Regions from separate parts of the Bowmanella denitrificans genome, predicted to be linked through region 1. Evidence: predicted binding sites of a transcription regulator. Region 1 holds the regulator's gene; each other region holds the start of a gene.

Region 1 (4,908 bases):
ATGGCCAGATTAAATCGCCAGGGGGTTTTATTAAAACGCGCAGATTTATTAGAGGCCCTATGTGAAATAGATACCCTGGCTTTTGATAAAACCGGGACTCTCACCGAGGGGAAATTCAGTTTGCAGCAGACCATTAATCTGTCGGCGCACAGTGACGAAATGTTGCTACGTTTAGCCGCCGCGCTGGAAAGCTATTCTGAGCACCCATTGGCTAAAGCTTTTGCCCCTTACGCCGGAACGTTAGCCGAAAACGTGCAGGTCATGCCTGGCTTTGGCCTGATCGGCTGGATTGATGGTCAGGAATACCGGATTGGTAGCCAGCACCTTATGTCTCACCCAGTGCCGGATAGTCTGAGTGCATGTAATGTGTTGCTGGCCGACCGAAATGGCATTTTGGCGGGCTTTGTCTTGACCGACCAGATTCGCCCCGATGCTGCTGCGATGCTAAAGCAACTCAACCACTATCAACATTGCATTATCAGTGGCGACAATCAGCAAAATGTTAGCAAAATTGGCCAGGCATTGCAGATTGATAGGTTATATAGTCAGTGCAAACCAGAGCAGAAACTCAAAAAGATGCAGGAATTACAGCATCAGGGACAGCATGTACTGATGATGGGGGATGGCATTAATGACGCCCCAGTGCTGGCCGCTGCACAGGTTTCAGTAGCCGTTGGTGGTGCGACCGAGTTAGCTAAAAATGCCGCTGATGTTATTTTAATTAAGCCTTCTTTGACCCTGTTACCGGTGTTATTCAATATGGCTAAACGCAGCAGGGCCAAGATAAAGCAGAACATGGCCTGGGCATTGGGTTATAACCTGTTGGTGCTGCCACTGGCCGTTTGCGGTTATTTAACCCCTTGGTTGGGGGTAGTTGGTATGTCGCTAAGCTCTATTATTGTGGTAGCCAATTCTGTTCGACTACTTAAGGCCGATTCCTAATGGGCATTTTATATATCCTTATTCCCCTTGCGATTGTGATTGTCACTATCGCCATCGTGATTTTTTTCTGGGCAGTAAAGTCCGGACAGTTTGACGACCTGGAACGTCAGGGCCACAACATTCTGTTCGATGATGACAAACCCTCGGGCGGGGATAAAAACCAGCGTGACTGATCTGACGCTGCTTTCTGCACTTCTTATTGGTCTGGCAGGCAGTGTGCATTGCGTTGCGATGTGTGGTGGCATTGTCGGTGCACTGAGTTTTTCTATTCCCAAAGATCGTTCCCCTTTGCCTTTTGAGCTGGCCTACCATAGCGGTAGACTTGCCAGTTACAGCCTGGCTGGGGCGATAACCGGGGGGCTTGGTCAGCTTTTCAGCCATCAGATTGCGGGCGGCATGGCTATTTTGAATTTGCTCAGTGGCTTGTTTCTGCTGGCCCTGGCGCTGTATATCGGCAATTGGTGGCGCGGCTTGTCTTGGTTAGAAAAACAGGGAGCTAAGTTGTGGCGACCGGTTGCACCGCTGTCTAAACGCTTTATTCCGTTTAAAAGTCCGGCATGGGCGCTGCCTTATGGATTGATCTGGGGGTGGTTGCCCTGTGGTTTAGTGTATTCCAGTTTAACCTGGAGCCTGGCAGCCGGCAGCGTCCATCAGGGCGCACTGTTGATGCTGATGTTCGGGCTTGGAACTCTGCCAGCCCTGTTGACCCTGGGGCGTTTTAGTCAACAATTACGGCCTTTACTGGCACATCCGCGTAGCAAACAGATTATTGCGGTGTTGTTAGCGATCAGTGCCCTGTGGCTGCTTTTATCGCCCTATGTGATGGCAGTTGAAGCCTGACCCTGAAGTTAGTTGATTTCGCTTACACCTATGCCAAAAAATGCTAAGCTAGCCATCTGTCTGGCCATTTATCTATAGCCACAATGAATCAACACCGCGAATGTACCATCAGTTGTCAGAATTGCAGCATCAGTCAGTTGTGTTTGCCTTTTACTCTGAATGAGAAGGAACTGGATAAACTCGACAATATTATTCAGCGTAAGCGGCCATTTCAGAAAAATGAACGATTGTTCCAGTCCGGGGATAAGTTAAACAGCTTGTTCGCGGTGCGCTCCGGCTCTTTTAAGAGTTTCGTATTGGCCTCTGACGGAGAAGAGCAAATTACCGCTTTCCATTTACCAGGGGATATCATTGGGTTTGATGCTATTCACAACCAACAACATAAAAGCTTCGCGCAGGCGCTGGAAACCTCGATGGTATGTGAAATCCCCTTCCAAACCATGGAAGCCTTGTCTGGCGATTTACCGAGGCTGAGACAACAGATAATGCGCTTGATGAGCAATGAAATCCTTGCAGATCAAGATATGTTTATGTTGCTTAACAAACGCACCGCTAACCAACGACTGGCGCATTTTTTGGCGCATCTGGGTGACCGTTACCATCAACGCGGCTTTTCCGGCAGCCAGTTCCGTCTCAGTATGACCCGTGCGGAAATTGGAAATTACCTGGGTTTAACCGTAGAAACCATCAGCCGCCTGCTAACCAAGTTTCAAAAGCAGGGCCTGATAAAAGTAGATGGCAAATTTATTACCCTGGTACAACCTGCTCAGCTTAAGGAAGTGCAGGACAGTTCCGCGACGACTAGTTAAAAACTTTCCCCTTCGGACTTGATCTAACGCAATCATACTGATTGGATAGAAATGTAGTTTGTACATAGACTAAACACATTGGATCTGCCGGAGGAGATGGATGATTAATTATAAAAAATTGCTGGTCGTCATTGACCCTACCACTGAACAACAGAAAGCTTTAAAAAGAGCGGTACTGATAGCGGGTAAAACCGGCGCAAGCATTACTGCTTTTCTGTCCATTTATGATTTCTCCTACGAAATGACCACTATGCTGTCGGTGGACGAACGCGAAACTATGCGTCAGGCCGTGGTGGACGACAGAACGGAATGGTTGACCGAATTGCTGTCGGAGCAGATAGACGACCCATCATTGGCTGTTGATGCAAAAGTGGTATGGCACAATCGGCCATTTGAAAGCATTATTTATGAAACCATTGAACAGCAGTATGATCTGATCATTAAAGGTACCCATGAACACAGCGGGTTAAAGTCAGTGATCTTTACCCCTACCGACTGGCATTTAATGCGTAAAGCCCCCGTTCCTGTATTGCTGGTGAAAGAACATGACTGGCCTGAACAGGGACAGATACTGGCTGCGGTCAATGTTGGTTCAGTAGACACAGAACATGCTTCGTTGAATCAGAAGGTTACTCACACGGCGTTAGATTTTGCCCGCACCCTCAACGGTCAGGTTAACCTGGTGAATTCTTATCCTGGCACGCCGGTAAATATTGCCATCGAAATTCCTGAATTTGACCCTGCCAGTTTTAATCAATCGGTGAAAAACCACCATATCGATGCGATGAAAACCTTTGCCAGTACGCATGGTATTGATATGACCCATTGTTATGTGCGCGAGGGCTTACCTGAAGATGTGATCCCCACTGTGGCAGAAAAACTGGATGCTGAACTGGTGGTTATTGGTACCGTAGGACGACATGGTATTTCTGCAGCATTGATTGGCAATACCGCTGAACATGTTATCGATATGCTCGATTGCGATGTTCTGACGGTTAAACCTGACGGCTTTGTCAGCCCATTGCAACAAAAGTAAGTTAATCTTCCCTACGGCCCCATTGTTGTATGCACAGCAATGGGGTATCCGATTCCTGCTGCTTGGCAGCGTCAATTTACAGCCCGCTACTCAAGATAGGTTGAAATTAGAATGGCGTCGCAAAATCACCAGCGTTTACTTAAAAGTGCCAGATCCTGGGCCAATTGGAGTGACAGTGCATTCAGCTTATTTGGTATCAGATTCGGCTGGGACTTTATTATAGGACTGATCCCAGGTCTGGGTGACGTTATCAGCGTGCTGATTTCAATGAGACTGTTAATCGTTGCACGCGCACTGGGTGCCCCGCTGCGTTTGCAGCTGCGCATACTGGTGAACTTATTGTTAGACTTTTTTGTCGGTCTGGTACCTATCATTGGGGACGTGCTGGATGTGTTTTTCCGAGCCAATCAGATGAATCTGCGGCTACTGGAGAAATGGTATAACACCAACAGGATTGCCCAATCCAAGATGTAAGCCAAGCATCAGCAGAGCTGTAACTTGTGCGTTATGCAGGTATAATCCCGGCCTCATTGCAGAGGTACCCCATGACGCGATTAGAAGATTTAACCGCTAAACAGAAATACGCTTTCAATAAACTCCAGAAACGACTGCGCCGCTGCGCGGGGAAAGCCATTGACGATTTCAATATGATTGAGCATGGCGATAAAGTTATGGTGTGTTTGTCTGGCGGCAAAGACAGTTATGCGATGCTGGATATTCTGCGTTATCTGCAAAAAGTGGCACCTATTCAGTTCGAACTGGTGGCCGTCAATCTTGATCAGAAGCAACCTGGATTCCCTGCTCATGTATTGCCGGCCTACCTGGACAGCCAGGGCGTTGACTATAAAATCGTCACCGAAGACACCTACAGTATCGTTAAGGAAAAGATCCCCGAGGGCAAAACAACCTGTTCGCTATGTTCCAGATTAAGACGTGGCATTCTTTATCGTACCGCCACAGAGTTGGGCGCCACCAAGATTGCCTTGGGACACCACCGTGATGACATGCTGGAAACACTGTTTCTCAACATGTTTTATGGCGGAAAATTAAAGTCTATGCCACCTAAGCTGGTTAGCGATGATGGTAAGCAAATGGTCATTCGCCCTCTGGCGTACTGCGCTGAAAAAGACCTGGAGCGATATGCAGAGTTAATGGAATTTCCAATTATTCCCTGTAATCTTTGCGGCTCTCAGGAGAATCTGCAGCGCAAAGTCATCAAGCAAATGCTGCAGCAGTGGGATAAACAATATCCCGGCAGGATTGAGAATATGGCAAGAGCGT
Region 2 (4,908 bases), 360 kb from region 1:
CGCGTTTTTCTGCCTGGCGTATCGCGAAATGCATCCACCACAGCGCCAGCGCGCAAATCACAAACAACAGCATAAAGCTGCTTTGCCAGATGCCGACCACGTCATTGAGCATGCCAAAGGTTAAGGGCAGGAAGAAACCACCCAGACCACCAATCATGCCAACCGCTCCCCCTACCACACCAACGTGTTTGGGGTAATACACCGGAATATGCTTAAACACCGCGGCTTTACCCAGCGACATGAAAAAGCCCAGTACAAAGGTCAGCAGTACAAAGGCAACCAGATTAGTCTGCAGAGAGAAACTTAACACTTCGCGTATTCCGTGCACCTGATATTCGGTGGGGGGATAACTTAATAAGAAGGTACAAAGCACTGATGCAATCAACGTCCAGTACATCACCTTGCGTGCACCAAAGCGATCAGACAGCCAACCACCCAGAATGCGAAACAGGGAAGCAGGGATAGTGTAGAGCGCCGCCAGGATCCCCGCCGTGGCCAAGTCCAGATGGTACACTTCCATCAAATAGTGCGGTAGCCACAAGGCCAGCGCCACAAACGCGCCAAATACAAAGAAATAGTAAAGGGAAAACCGCCACACTCTGAGCTCAGTCAGTGGCATTAACTGGGCGGCCAGGGTGATGCGCTCCTGCTGACGCTGATGCTGACCAGGATCGGCCCTGGCAAACAGCAAAAAACTCAGGCCCATTGCCGCCATCACTGCGGCGTACACCTGAGCTGTGCTTTGCCAGCCTACTGCCAGCAGTAAAAAAGGTGCCGCGAAATTAGTCAGCGCGGCGCCCACATTGCCGGCACCAAATATCCCCAGTGCAGTTCCTTGCTTACCCTGTTCATACCAACTGGACAGGTACGCCACCCCCACGATAAAACCGCCTCCCGCCAGGCCAACCCCAAGGGCGCCCAACAGCAGCAATGGATAGCTACTTGCCAGACTCAGCAAAAATACCGCGACAGAGGTGGTCAGCATCAGCAAACCAAACACCCAACGGCCACCAAACCTGTCGGTCAACAGGCCAAGGAACAAGCGGCTAATCGAGCCGGTTAATATTGGGGTGGCCATCAGCAGCCCCAATTCAGTATCGGTCAGGCCCATTTCATCCTTGATACGAATACCCAGAATGGAAAACAGGGTCCAAACCGCAAAACAGAGTGTAAAGGCCAGCGTTGTCAGCCACAGGGCATATCGCTGGTCTTTACTGGAAACCGTACCTGCCTCAATCATTTTTGTTACTCCCGGTTGTCTCAGTTTGATCATAGAGACAGCGGCAGGTGGGCACTATACAGATGAAGAGGCATAAGGCTGGGATGCGGCTACCCATCAAGGGGTAGCCATTGTGGTCAGGATGCGCTTTGTGCTGATTTGGCCATACCAGCGATAGCATGCCAGTATCCGTTGCAATCCTGCGCCAGGGGTTGCGGCGCAAAACCCTGTTGATTGGCCCGGAATTTATCCAGCCAGTCGAGGGTGTCCGGGCCCAGGGGGCTGAGTCGCAAGCAGTCCACCAAACCCTGCATGCCTGGTAAGTCGTTTACCAGGTTGTAGCACTGACCAGACTGGGTCTGGATGCCATTTAAGGTAAATAGCGGCTGGCCTTCCTGACTGCGGGTAAGCCGGCCATTGGGGTACTTTATACAACACAGTTCACAGTCATCCTTGGCACGGTTTTGTGAACGGGCGGTAAAACAGCGGGCCGAATAGGCCAAAGGCAGGTAGCCATAAGCAAAGACTTCCACCTCAAAGCGCTGGCGAAGCCCCATGTCTTCGCACTGCTGCAACAGTTGAATTAGCCAGTCCCGCGACAATTCCACCGGCATCACCCAACGTTGCATGCCCAGATCCAGCAGGCCCTTAACGGCATACTGGTTGTAACAGTTAATCGCCGGCCCCGCGACAAAGGGTTTACGCTGTTCATGCAAAAACTGGATGGCCCCGGTATCATTGGCTTCCACCAGAATGTCACCGTTATCGCAATAGGTTTTCAGCGTTTTCACTTCTGAGGGCGCTTCAAGCAATGCCATCGTAGACAGCACCACTTGCTTACCGCTGCCGGTGAGAGTTTTCGCCAGCGTCAGCCAGTCGCGGGTACGCAGTTCACGACGCTTTGAGCAAACGGTTTCGCCCAGATAAATAATGTCAGCGCTACTTTGTGCCGCGGCCTGATAAAAGTCTTCCACCTTTGCTCTGGGCCAGAAATAAAGAATGGGTCCTAACGCATACTGCATAAATTACTGCCATTTTCTGTGATAAGCACCAAGAGAGGTCTGATTGCCTTCGGACAGTGCATCAAGCTGCCGACGCCAGCTTGGCATGATGTGAAAATCCTCCCTGCCATTGATGCAGGTGTCGATGGCCTGACGCCATACCTGAGTCACCTGCTGCACATAGGCAGGGCTGCGCTGGCGCCCCTCTATTTTAACCGCGGCAATGCCACAACCAAGCAGATCCGGCAGTAGCTCAAGGGTGTTCAGACTGGTCGGCTCTTCCAGGGCATGATAGGTCTGCCCATCCACATCAAAGCGCCCTTTGCACAAGGTCGGATAACCGGCCTTTTCCTGTCTGTTATAACGGTCGATCAACACGCCATTTAATCTGGACTCCAGTCCCTGGCTGGTTTCCTGCCAGCGCACATGCGCGGCAGGCGAGCAGGCACCTGCGGTATTCGGCGACTCCCCGGTCATATAGGACGATAAATAGCAGCGCCCTTCGGCCATAATGCACAGGCTGCCAAAGGCGAACACTTCCAGTTCAACAGAGCATTGGCGGGCAAGTTGTTTAACCTGATGGATGGACAAGACCCTGGGCAGCACCACCCGGCGCACGTTGAACTGCTGCTGGTAAAACTCAATGGCGGCACTGTTGGTAGCAGAGGCTTGCACCGACAAATGCAATTCCACCTCAGGATAACGCTGGCTAACATAGGCAAGTACCGCAAGATCGGCGACGATTAACACATCTGCACCATTTTTCACCGCCATATCTACGGCATTTTGCCACCTTTGCCACCCTTGTGGATGGGCAAAAGTGTTGATAGCAATATGTAGCTTTCTACCATGCTGATGCAGATAGTCGGCCGCTTCGGCCAGTTTATTGTCGGTGAAGTTCAGTCCGGCAAAATGCCGGGCATTGGTGTCATCTTTTAACCCCAGATAGACCGCATCAGCGCCCTGCTCCACTGCTTTTTTCAGGGCGGGCATACTACCTGCAGGACAAAGTAGTTCCATGATTTCTCCTCAGACTTCAGGTATAGCTACAGGCAGTGACTGCCGCAAAGGGCTGAGTTTACGTCGCCCCCGCATTATTGCTATCCACCCAAAGGAGTACCCATTCTGCCCGGCACATTTCTGTGCATCTTTGATTTAGATTAACTTTTCATCCCGAGTGCGGGCGTAAGCTGTTAACAGTTTTTTATCAATACGGCTTTGGAAACACCTTATGCAAGCACTACTGCAACATAGCCAAACGCTGGTCCGTCCGGCAGTGATGCTCTTTGGTCTGGCCCCGGAACGGTTACAAACTGGATTGCTGAGCGCGCTGTTTAATCAGGCCCTACGCCCTTTACTGGAGGCCAATGAGCTGGACTTTCTGGGTGATGCCTGGGTTCAGGTGCATATTCGGGATATTAACCAAAACTGGTTCTTCAGCGTCCATAAGCAGCAAATCCAGGTTGCCAGACAGGCACAGGCAAAGGTGTGTTTCAGCGCGGCACTGCATGATCTGCTGATGCTGGCCAGCCAGTCGGTTGACCCGGATACCTTGTTTTTTCAGCGCAAGTTGTCGATTAGCGGTGACACCGAACTGGGGCTGGCTTTGAAAAATCTGCTGGACAGCCTGGAACTGGCCGAGTTGCCGCCGTTTGTGCGCAAACCCCTGGCGTTCTACGCCGCACTTTATCAATCGCCAACCTGAGGTGACATATGCAAAAGATCCTCTCACAGTTGTTTAACACCAACCTGCATGCCCTGGAATTGCTGTTTATCGCCTACCGGCGCCTGAAAAAGGATGATCCGGTTCTGTCCCGGCAGTTATTCGACAAATTTAAAACCGGTATGCTGCAGCATATTGAACAGGAAGAACAAAGTCTGCTGCCGGAGCTTTGCCAGGTAACAGGTGACGCTGAACTTATCCGTAAGGCCAGGCGTGAACATCAGCAACTCCGCCAGCAACTTGACTGGATCGAGAACTTGCTGGACAAACGCATTGACAGCCAGGAGGACGACCGCAGCCTGGAACTGATGCTGTCAGATCATATTGAAAATGATGAGTTTGGCCTCTATCCCTGCTGCGACAAGTTGCTTAACACCGACGCGGTCACCAGGGTCTTGATGGAGCTATACCCATGATTGAGGAACGTGCCCATCTGGTGCATTGGTGTGAGCACAGTATGCCGATGGGGGTGAAGGAAATTGACCTCCAACACCGCCAGTTGCTGGACAGTATCAATCTCTTGCATGCTGCCATTTTAGCCAGTTGGCCGGACCCTAAGGCACTACCATTGGCCACCCATTTGCTGGCGCAAACTGAGCAACATTTTCTGACCGAGGCCCCCTACCTACAGGCATTACCAAGCGGCCAGCAGAGATTGCATGAGCTGCACCACAAGCACTTTCTTGAAGCCCTGCAGAGTTTTATTCTGCGTTTAAGTTCAGATATTCCCATGTCCACACTGTCGGTCAGGGAACAACTGGCGTCGCTGGCGGAATGGTACAGCTCCCATATCCTCAACTCGGATCGGGAGCTGAGTCTTGCTACCTCAGGCTGAACGGGCCTGCCTGTGGTAGTGACGGGCCGCATGTTCTGTGCGTCGCCCCTGACTGAAAGCAGACACCCGCTTCAGGTAGCCTATTACCCGGGTGCCATGATCAATATCCTGACTGCCACAGGCGCTGCAA
Region 3 (4,908 bases), on a different contig from region 1:
CAAGCAAGCAGAATGGTCAAACGGCAGTGAGTGCGTTTCTATTTTGCAGATTTGCATAAAAAATGCCGCTCAATTGAGCGGCATTTTTGTGTCAGCGTCAGCCTGATTATTTCTTGGCTGCGGCTTTACGGGCTTTGGCTTCTTCGATGACTTTCTCAGACACGTTCTGCGGGCATGGCAGGTAGTGTGAGAATTCCATGGAGAACTGACCACGGCCAGATGTCATAGTACGCAGAGAACCGATGTAGCCGAACATCTCGGACAGAGGCACGTCTGCTTTGATACGCACGCCAGTTACGCCAGCTTCCTGGTCTTTGATCATACCGCGACGACGGTTCAGGTCACCGATAACGTCACCTACGTGATCTTCAGGAGTGAATACGTCAACCTTCATGATCGGCTCCAGCAATTGAGGACCCGCTTTTGGAATGGACTGACGGAAAGCGCCTTTAGCTGCGATTTCAAACGCAATGGCTGATGAGTCAACCGCGTGGAATGAACCGTCGAACAGTTCTACTTCCAGGTCCAGTACCGGGTAACCGGCCAGGGTACCTTCGTCCAGCATGCTCTTGAAGCCTTTGTCGATGGCAGGCCAGAATTCCTTAGGAACGTTACCGCCCACAACAGTGGAGCTGAACTTGTAACCTGTGCCTGGCTCACCAGGACGGATACGGTAATCGATCTTACCGAACTGACCAGAACCACCAGACTGCTTCTTGTGCGTGTAGGAATCTTCAACGGCCTTGGTGATGGTTTCACGGTAAGCAACCTGAGGTTTACCTACAACCAGCTCAACACCGAAAGTACGCTTCAGAATGTCTACTTTGATATCCAAGTGCAGCTCACCCATACCTTTAAGGATGGTTTCGCCGGAATCTTCGTCGGTTTCAACGATGAAGGTTGGGTCTTCTGCGATCATCTTGGACAGTGCGTTACCCAGTTTCTCGGAAGCGCCTTTATCTTTTGGTGCAACGGCAATAGAGATGACCGGCTCAGGGAAGATCATGGGTTCCAGTGTACAAGGATGATCAGGAGAACACAGGGTGTGACCTGTCTTCACGTTTTTCATACCGACGAAGGCCAGAATGTCACCAGCCTGGCAGCCAGTCAGTTCGTTACGGTCATTGGCGTGCATTTCCACCATACGGCCGATACGTTCGGTTTTACCTGTCGCAGAGTTCAGGATGGTGTCACCCTTGTTCAGCTTACCTGAGTAAACACGTACGAAGGTCAGGGCACCGAAACGGTCATCCATGATCTTAAATGCCAGGGCACGGAAAGGCTCATCAACAGATACAGTAGCGGTTTCGCCGGTAGGCTCACCGGTTTCTGAATCAGTCATATCCTGAGGCAGTACTTCGGTTGGGTTAGGCAGGTAGTCAACTACTGCATCCAATACCAACTGCATACCTTTGTTTTTAAAGGCAGAGCCACAGAAAGTGGGGAAGAATGCCAGGTTGATGGTACCTTTACGAATACAACGCTTCAGGTCTTCAATAGAAGGCACTTCGCCATCCATGTAAGCCATCATCAGGTCATCGTCCTGTTCAACAGCACTTTCTACCAGTTGCTCATGGTACTCATTAACCTGGTCAACCATGTCAGCAGGTACATCTTCTACCTTGTAGTTTTCTGGCAGACCTGTGTCGTCCCAAATATAGGCTTGCTTGGTCAGTACATCTACCACGCCAACGAAGTCATCTTCGCGGCCGATAGGCAAAGTCATCACCAGAGGGTTCGCGCCCAATACGTTTTTGATCTGCTTAACGACGCGATAGAAGTCTGCACCCATACGGTCCAGCTTGTTTACAAAGATCAGACGAGATACTTCTGAATCGTTAGCATAGCGCCAGTTGGTTTCAGACTGAGGCTCAACGCCGCCTGAACCACAGAATACACCGATACCACCGTCCAGTACTTTCAGTGAACGATATACTTCAACAGTGAAGTCAACGTGTCCGGGAGTGTCGATAACGTTAAAACGGTGACCTTTCCAGAAGCAGGTGGTCGCAGCGGACTGGATAGTAATACCGCGCTCGGCTTCCTGTTCCATGAAGTCCATGGTGGATTCACCATCATGCACTTCACCTGTTTTATGGATTTTACCGGTGAGCTTCAGGATACGTTCAGTAGTGGTAGTTTTACCCGCGTCAACGTGGGCGAAAATACCAATATTTCTGTAGAGGGATAAATCTGCCATGGTTTCCTTCACAAAGTTTTAAGGGAAAAAAATCGCGCGCAAGTATACAGGAAAACGCAGTTAAAAACCCGTCTTCTGCTAAATAATTGCGCAAAAGTTATCGAATCCGTCAATGTCGACCGTCAAATATGCGCTTTGCACTTGTTTTGCCTGGTTTTAACCACCCTGCTTGTGTAACGGCCGAACCGGCTCATAGAGTTTAACCCAAGTTTATTGATCCGGATTAAATACTGCTACGGAAATCTGCTTTAGCATCCCCTGTAATTACAACCATTCATTTAATTGTTGCCAAAGGAGCCTTGTATGACGGCCTGAAAAGGCAAGCCCGAGCTTCTCAGCCCGGCTGGCAGTTTAAAGAATATGCGCTTTGCCCTGGCCTACGGTGCCGATGCTGTGTATGCCGGTCAGCCCCGCTATTCTCTGCGGGTCAGAAATAATGAGTTTAATCATGCCTTGCTGGCCCAAGCCATCGAAGAAGTGCACGAGCAAGGTAAGAAGCTTTACGTGGTGAATAACATTGCCCCGCATAACAGTAAACTGAAAACCTTTTTAGCCGATTTGCGCCCGGTGGTGGAAATGCAACCGGATGCACTGATCATGTCCGATCCCGGACTGATTATGCTGACCAGAGATACCTTTCCAAATATTGATATTCATCTGTCCGTGCAGGCCAATGCAGTGAACTGGGCCACGGTCAGGTTCTGGCAACAGGAAGGGATTAAACGGGTGATACTGTCTCGTGAGTTGGGGTTGGAAGAAATCGAAGAGATTCGTCAACGCTGTCCGGATATTGAATTAGAGGTGTTTGTGCATGGCGCCTTATGTATGGCGTATTCGGGGCGATGCCTTTTGTCCGGTTACATCAATAAGCGTGACCCCAATCAGGGCACCTGCACCAATGCCTGTCGCTGGAAATATCAGGTGCAGGGTGTGCAACAAGGTGGTTGTGCAACTGACGCTCAAGGGCAGTTTGCACAGGCATTCTTGCAGGAAGAGTTGCGCCCGGATGAACTGATGCCGGTATTCGAGGATGAACACGGCACCTATATTATGAATTCCAAGGATCTGCGCGCCATTCAGCATGTGCACAAGCTTGCCGAAATTGGCGTGGATTCGTTAAAAATAGAAGGGCGTACCAAGTCTTTCTATTATTGTGCTCGTACCGCACAGGCGTATCGTCGTGCCATAGACAGTGCGGTCAGTGGTCAGGCCTTTGATCCTGGGCTGATGTCTGAACTGGAGAAGCTGGCTAACCGCGGCTATACCGAAGGCTTCTTGCGCCGCCATACACATGACGAATATCAGAATTACGTCGAGGGCAGTTCAATCAGTGATACGCAGCAACTGGTGGGCGAAGTACTCAAGCAGTTGGGTGACGGCCAACTGCTGATTGAAGTAAAAAACAAATTTATGCTGGGCTGCAGTCTGGAATTAATGACACCAGGCGGTAACTGCGACTTTGTGCTGACCCAGATGCAATCCGAGTCAGGCCTGCCGATGCAGGTTGCACCCGGCGCAGGTTACAGAGTTTGTATCACAGCACCTAAAGGCATGGATGTTGGTTACGGTATATTAATGCGTAACTTGCCGCAGCACAGTTCCACCAGGCAGCCCTTTTACCAGCTCGGGAGTTAATCTTATGGCGCTACTTATAACTCAGGAATGCATTAATTGTGATATCTGTCCGATGGAATGTCCGAATCAGGCCATCAGTATGGGGGCCGACATCTACCAGATAGATGTGAATCGTTGCACGGAATGCGTCGGACATTATGATGAACCACAATGTGTGGCTTGTTGCCCGGTGGATTGTATTGAACCTGACCCAATCCATAAGGAAACTCAGGAACAGCTTTACGATAAGTTTCTGGCTCTGCACAGTTAATATGTTTGTCTCTGGCTGAAAGGCCATGGCGCTTGTGCGGGTCTAATGTGTTTCCTATTGCATGTTAAATAAAGGAAGGGATGGTGATTAAAGGCAGTTGTTTGTGTGGGCAGGTCAGTTATCAGATCAATGGCCCGGTCGGCGAGATTGTGCATTGCCATTGCCGAACCTGTCGCAAGGCCCATGGCGCGGCTTTTTCCAGCGTGGCGTCGGTACAGGACCGGGATTTTCAGCTCAATGGCGGGGCGCTGCTTAAGTCATTTGAATCATCACCAGGCAAGCGCCGCTTTTTTTGCACAGAATGTGGCACGCAGATTTATGCCAAGCGTGACAACACTGAACATGTGATTTTACGCCTGGGGTCACTGGATGACGATCCGGGCAGTCGGGAAGCTAAGCATATCTGGGTGGCGGATAAAGCCAGTTGGTATGCACTCAGGAGTGATATTCCCTGTTTCGGGACGTTTGAATAAGCAGGCCGAAGCAATGCGGCACTTCGTCAGTGCGGTTAACCCAGCGGCATTACCCTGTTGCGTCCCAGGGTCTTGGCCTGGTACAACTGCTTGTCTGCCTGTTCAAGTAAGTCACTTCTACGCATGGCGCCGCTGAATTCCGCCACACCAAAGGATGCACTGATACCGTCCAGGCTCTTGCCGGTGCGTCTGTCCACCACACTGACCTTTTCAATGGCGCGGCGCATCACTTCAGCCTGGTGAATGGCCTGTTTGAGCTTACTGTCTTTCAGCAATACAGCAAATTCTTCGCCACCAAAGCGGAAAGCACTGGCATTGTCCCTGCAACTGTCTTTCAGTTTCTTGCCAAC

What was found. The regulator FNR, encoded in region 1, switches genes on or off when oxygen is low (the NO sensors DNR and NnrR bind a similar motif). The targets are predictions, from matches to a motif close to TTGATCTAGATCAA.
Region 2: a site for FNR is predicted at 3,371-3,384, ahead of ubiT (ubiquinone anaerobic biosynthesis accessory factor UbiT). Genes of this name have one in related genera too.
Region 3: a site for FNR is predicted at 2,414-2,427, ahead of trhP (prephenate-dependent tRNA uridine(34) hydroxylase TrhP). Genes of this name have one in related genera too.

The regions. Positions count from the first base shown of each region.
Region 1 is NZ_BAAAEI010000006.1:214,452-219,359, forward strand. Features, by position in the region: gene ABD028_RS03935 (heavy metal translocating P-type ATPase) at 1-942, shown strand, start outside; gene ccoS (cbb3-type cytochrome oxidase assembly protein CcoS) at 942-1,115, shown strand; gene ABD028_RS03945 (sulfite exporter TauE/SafE family protein) at 1,108-1,782, shown strand; gene fnr (fumarate/nitrate reduction transcriptional regulator Fnr) at 1,866-2,591, shown strand; gene uspE (universal stress protein UspE) at 2,692-3,627, shown strand; gene ABD028_RS03960 (DUF4112 domain-containing protein) at 3,739-4,101, shown strand; gene ttcA (tRNA 2-thiocytidine(32) synthetase TtcA) at 4,173-4,908, shown strand, end outside.
Region 2 is NZ_BAAAEI010000006.1:571,458-576,365, forward strand. Features, by position in the region: gene ABD028_RS05480 (nitrate/nitrite transporter) at 1-1,240, opposite strand, end outside; gene ABD028_RS05485 (U32 family peptidase) at 1,357-2,241, opposite strand; gene ubiU (ubiquinone anaerobic biosynthesis protein UbiU) at 2,245-3,240, opposite strand; gene ubiT (ubiquinone anaerobic biosynthesis accessory factor UbiT) at 3,452-3,925, shown strand; gene ABD028_RS05500 (hemerythrin domain-containing protein) at 3,934-4,359, shown strand; gene ABD028_RS05505 (bacteriohemerythrin) at 4,356-4,778, shown strand; gene nrdD (anaerobic ribonucleoside-triphosphate reductase) at 4,770-4,908, opposite strand, start outside.
Region 3 is NZ_BAAAEI010000031.1:331,564-336,471, forward strand. Features, by position in the region: gene fusA (elongation factor G) at 107-2,200, opposite strand; gene trhP (prephenate-dependent tRNA uridine(34) hydroxylase TrhP) at 2,561-3,835, shown strand; gene ABD028_RS22760 (YfhL family 4Fe-4S dicluster ferredoxin) at 3,840-4,085, shown strand; gene ABD028_RS22765 (GFA family protein) at 4,169-4,558, shown strand; gene ABD028_RS22770 (GGDEF domain-containing protein) at 4,594-4,908, opposite strand, start outside.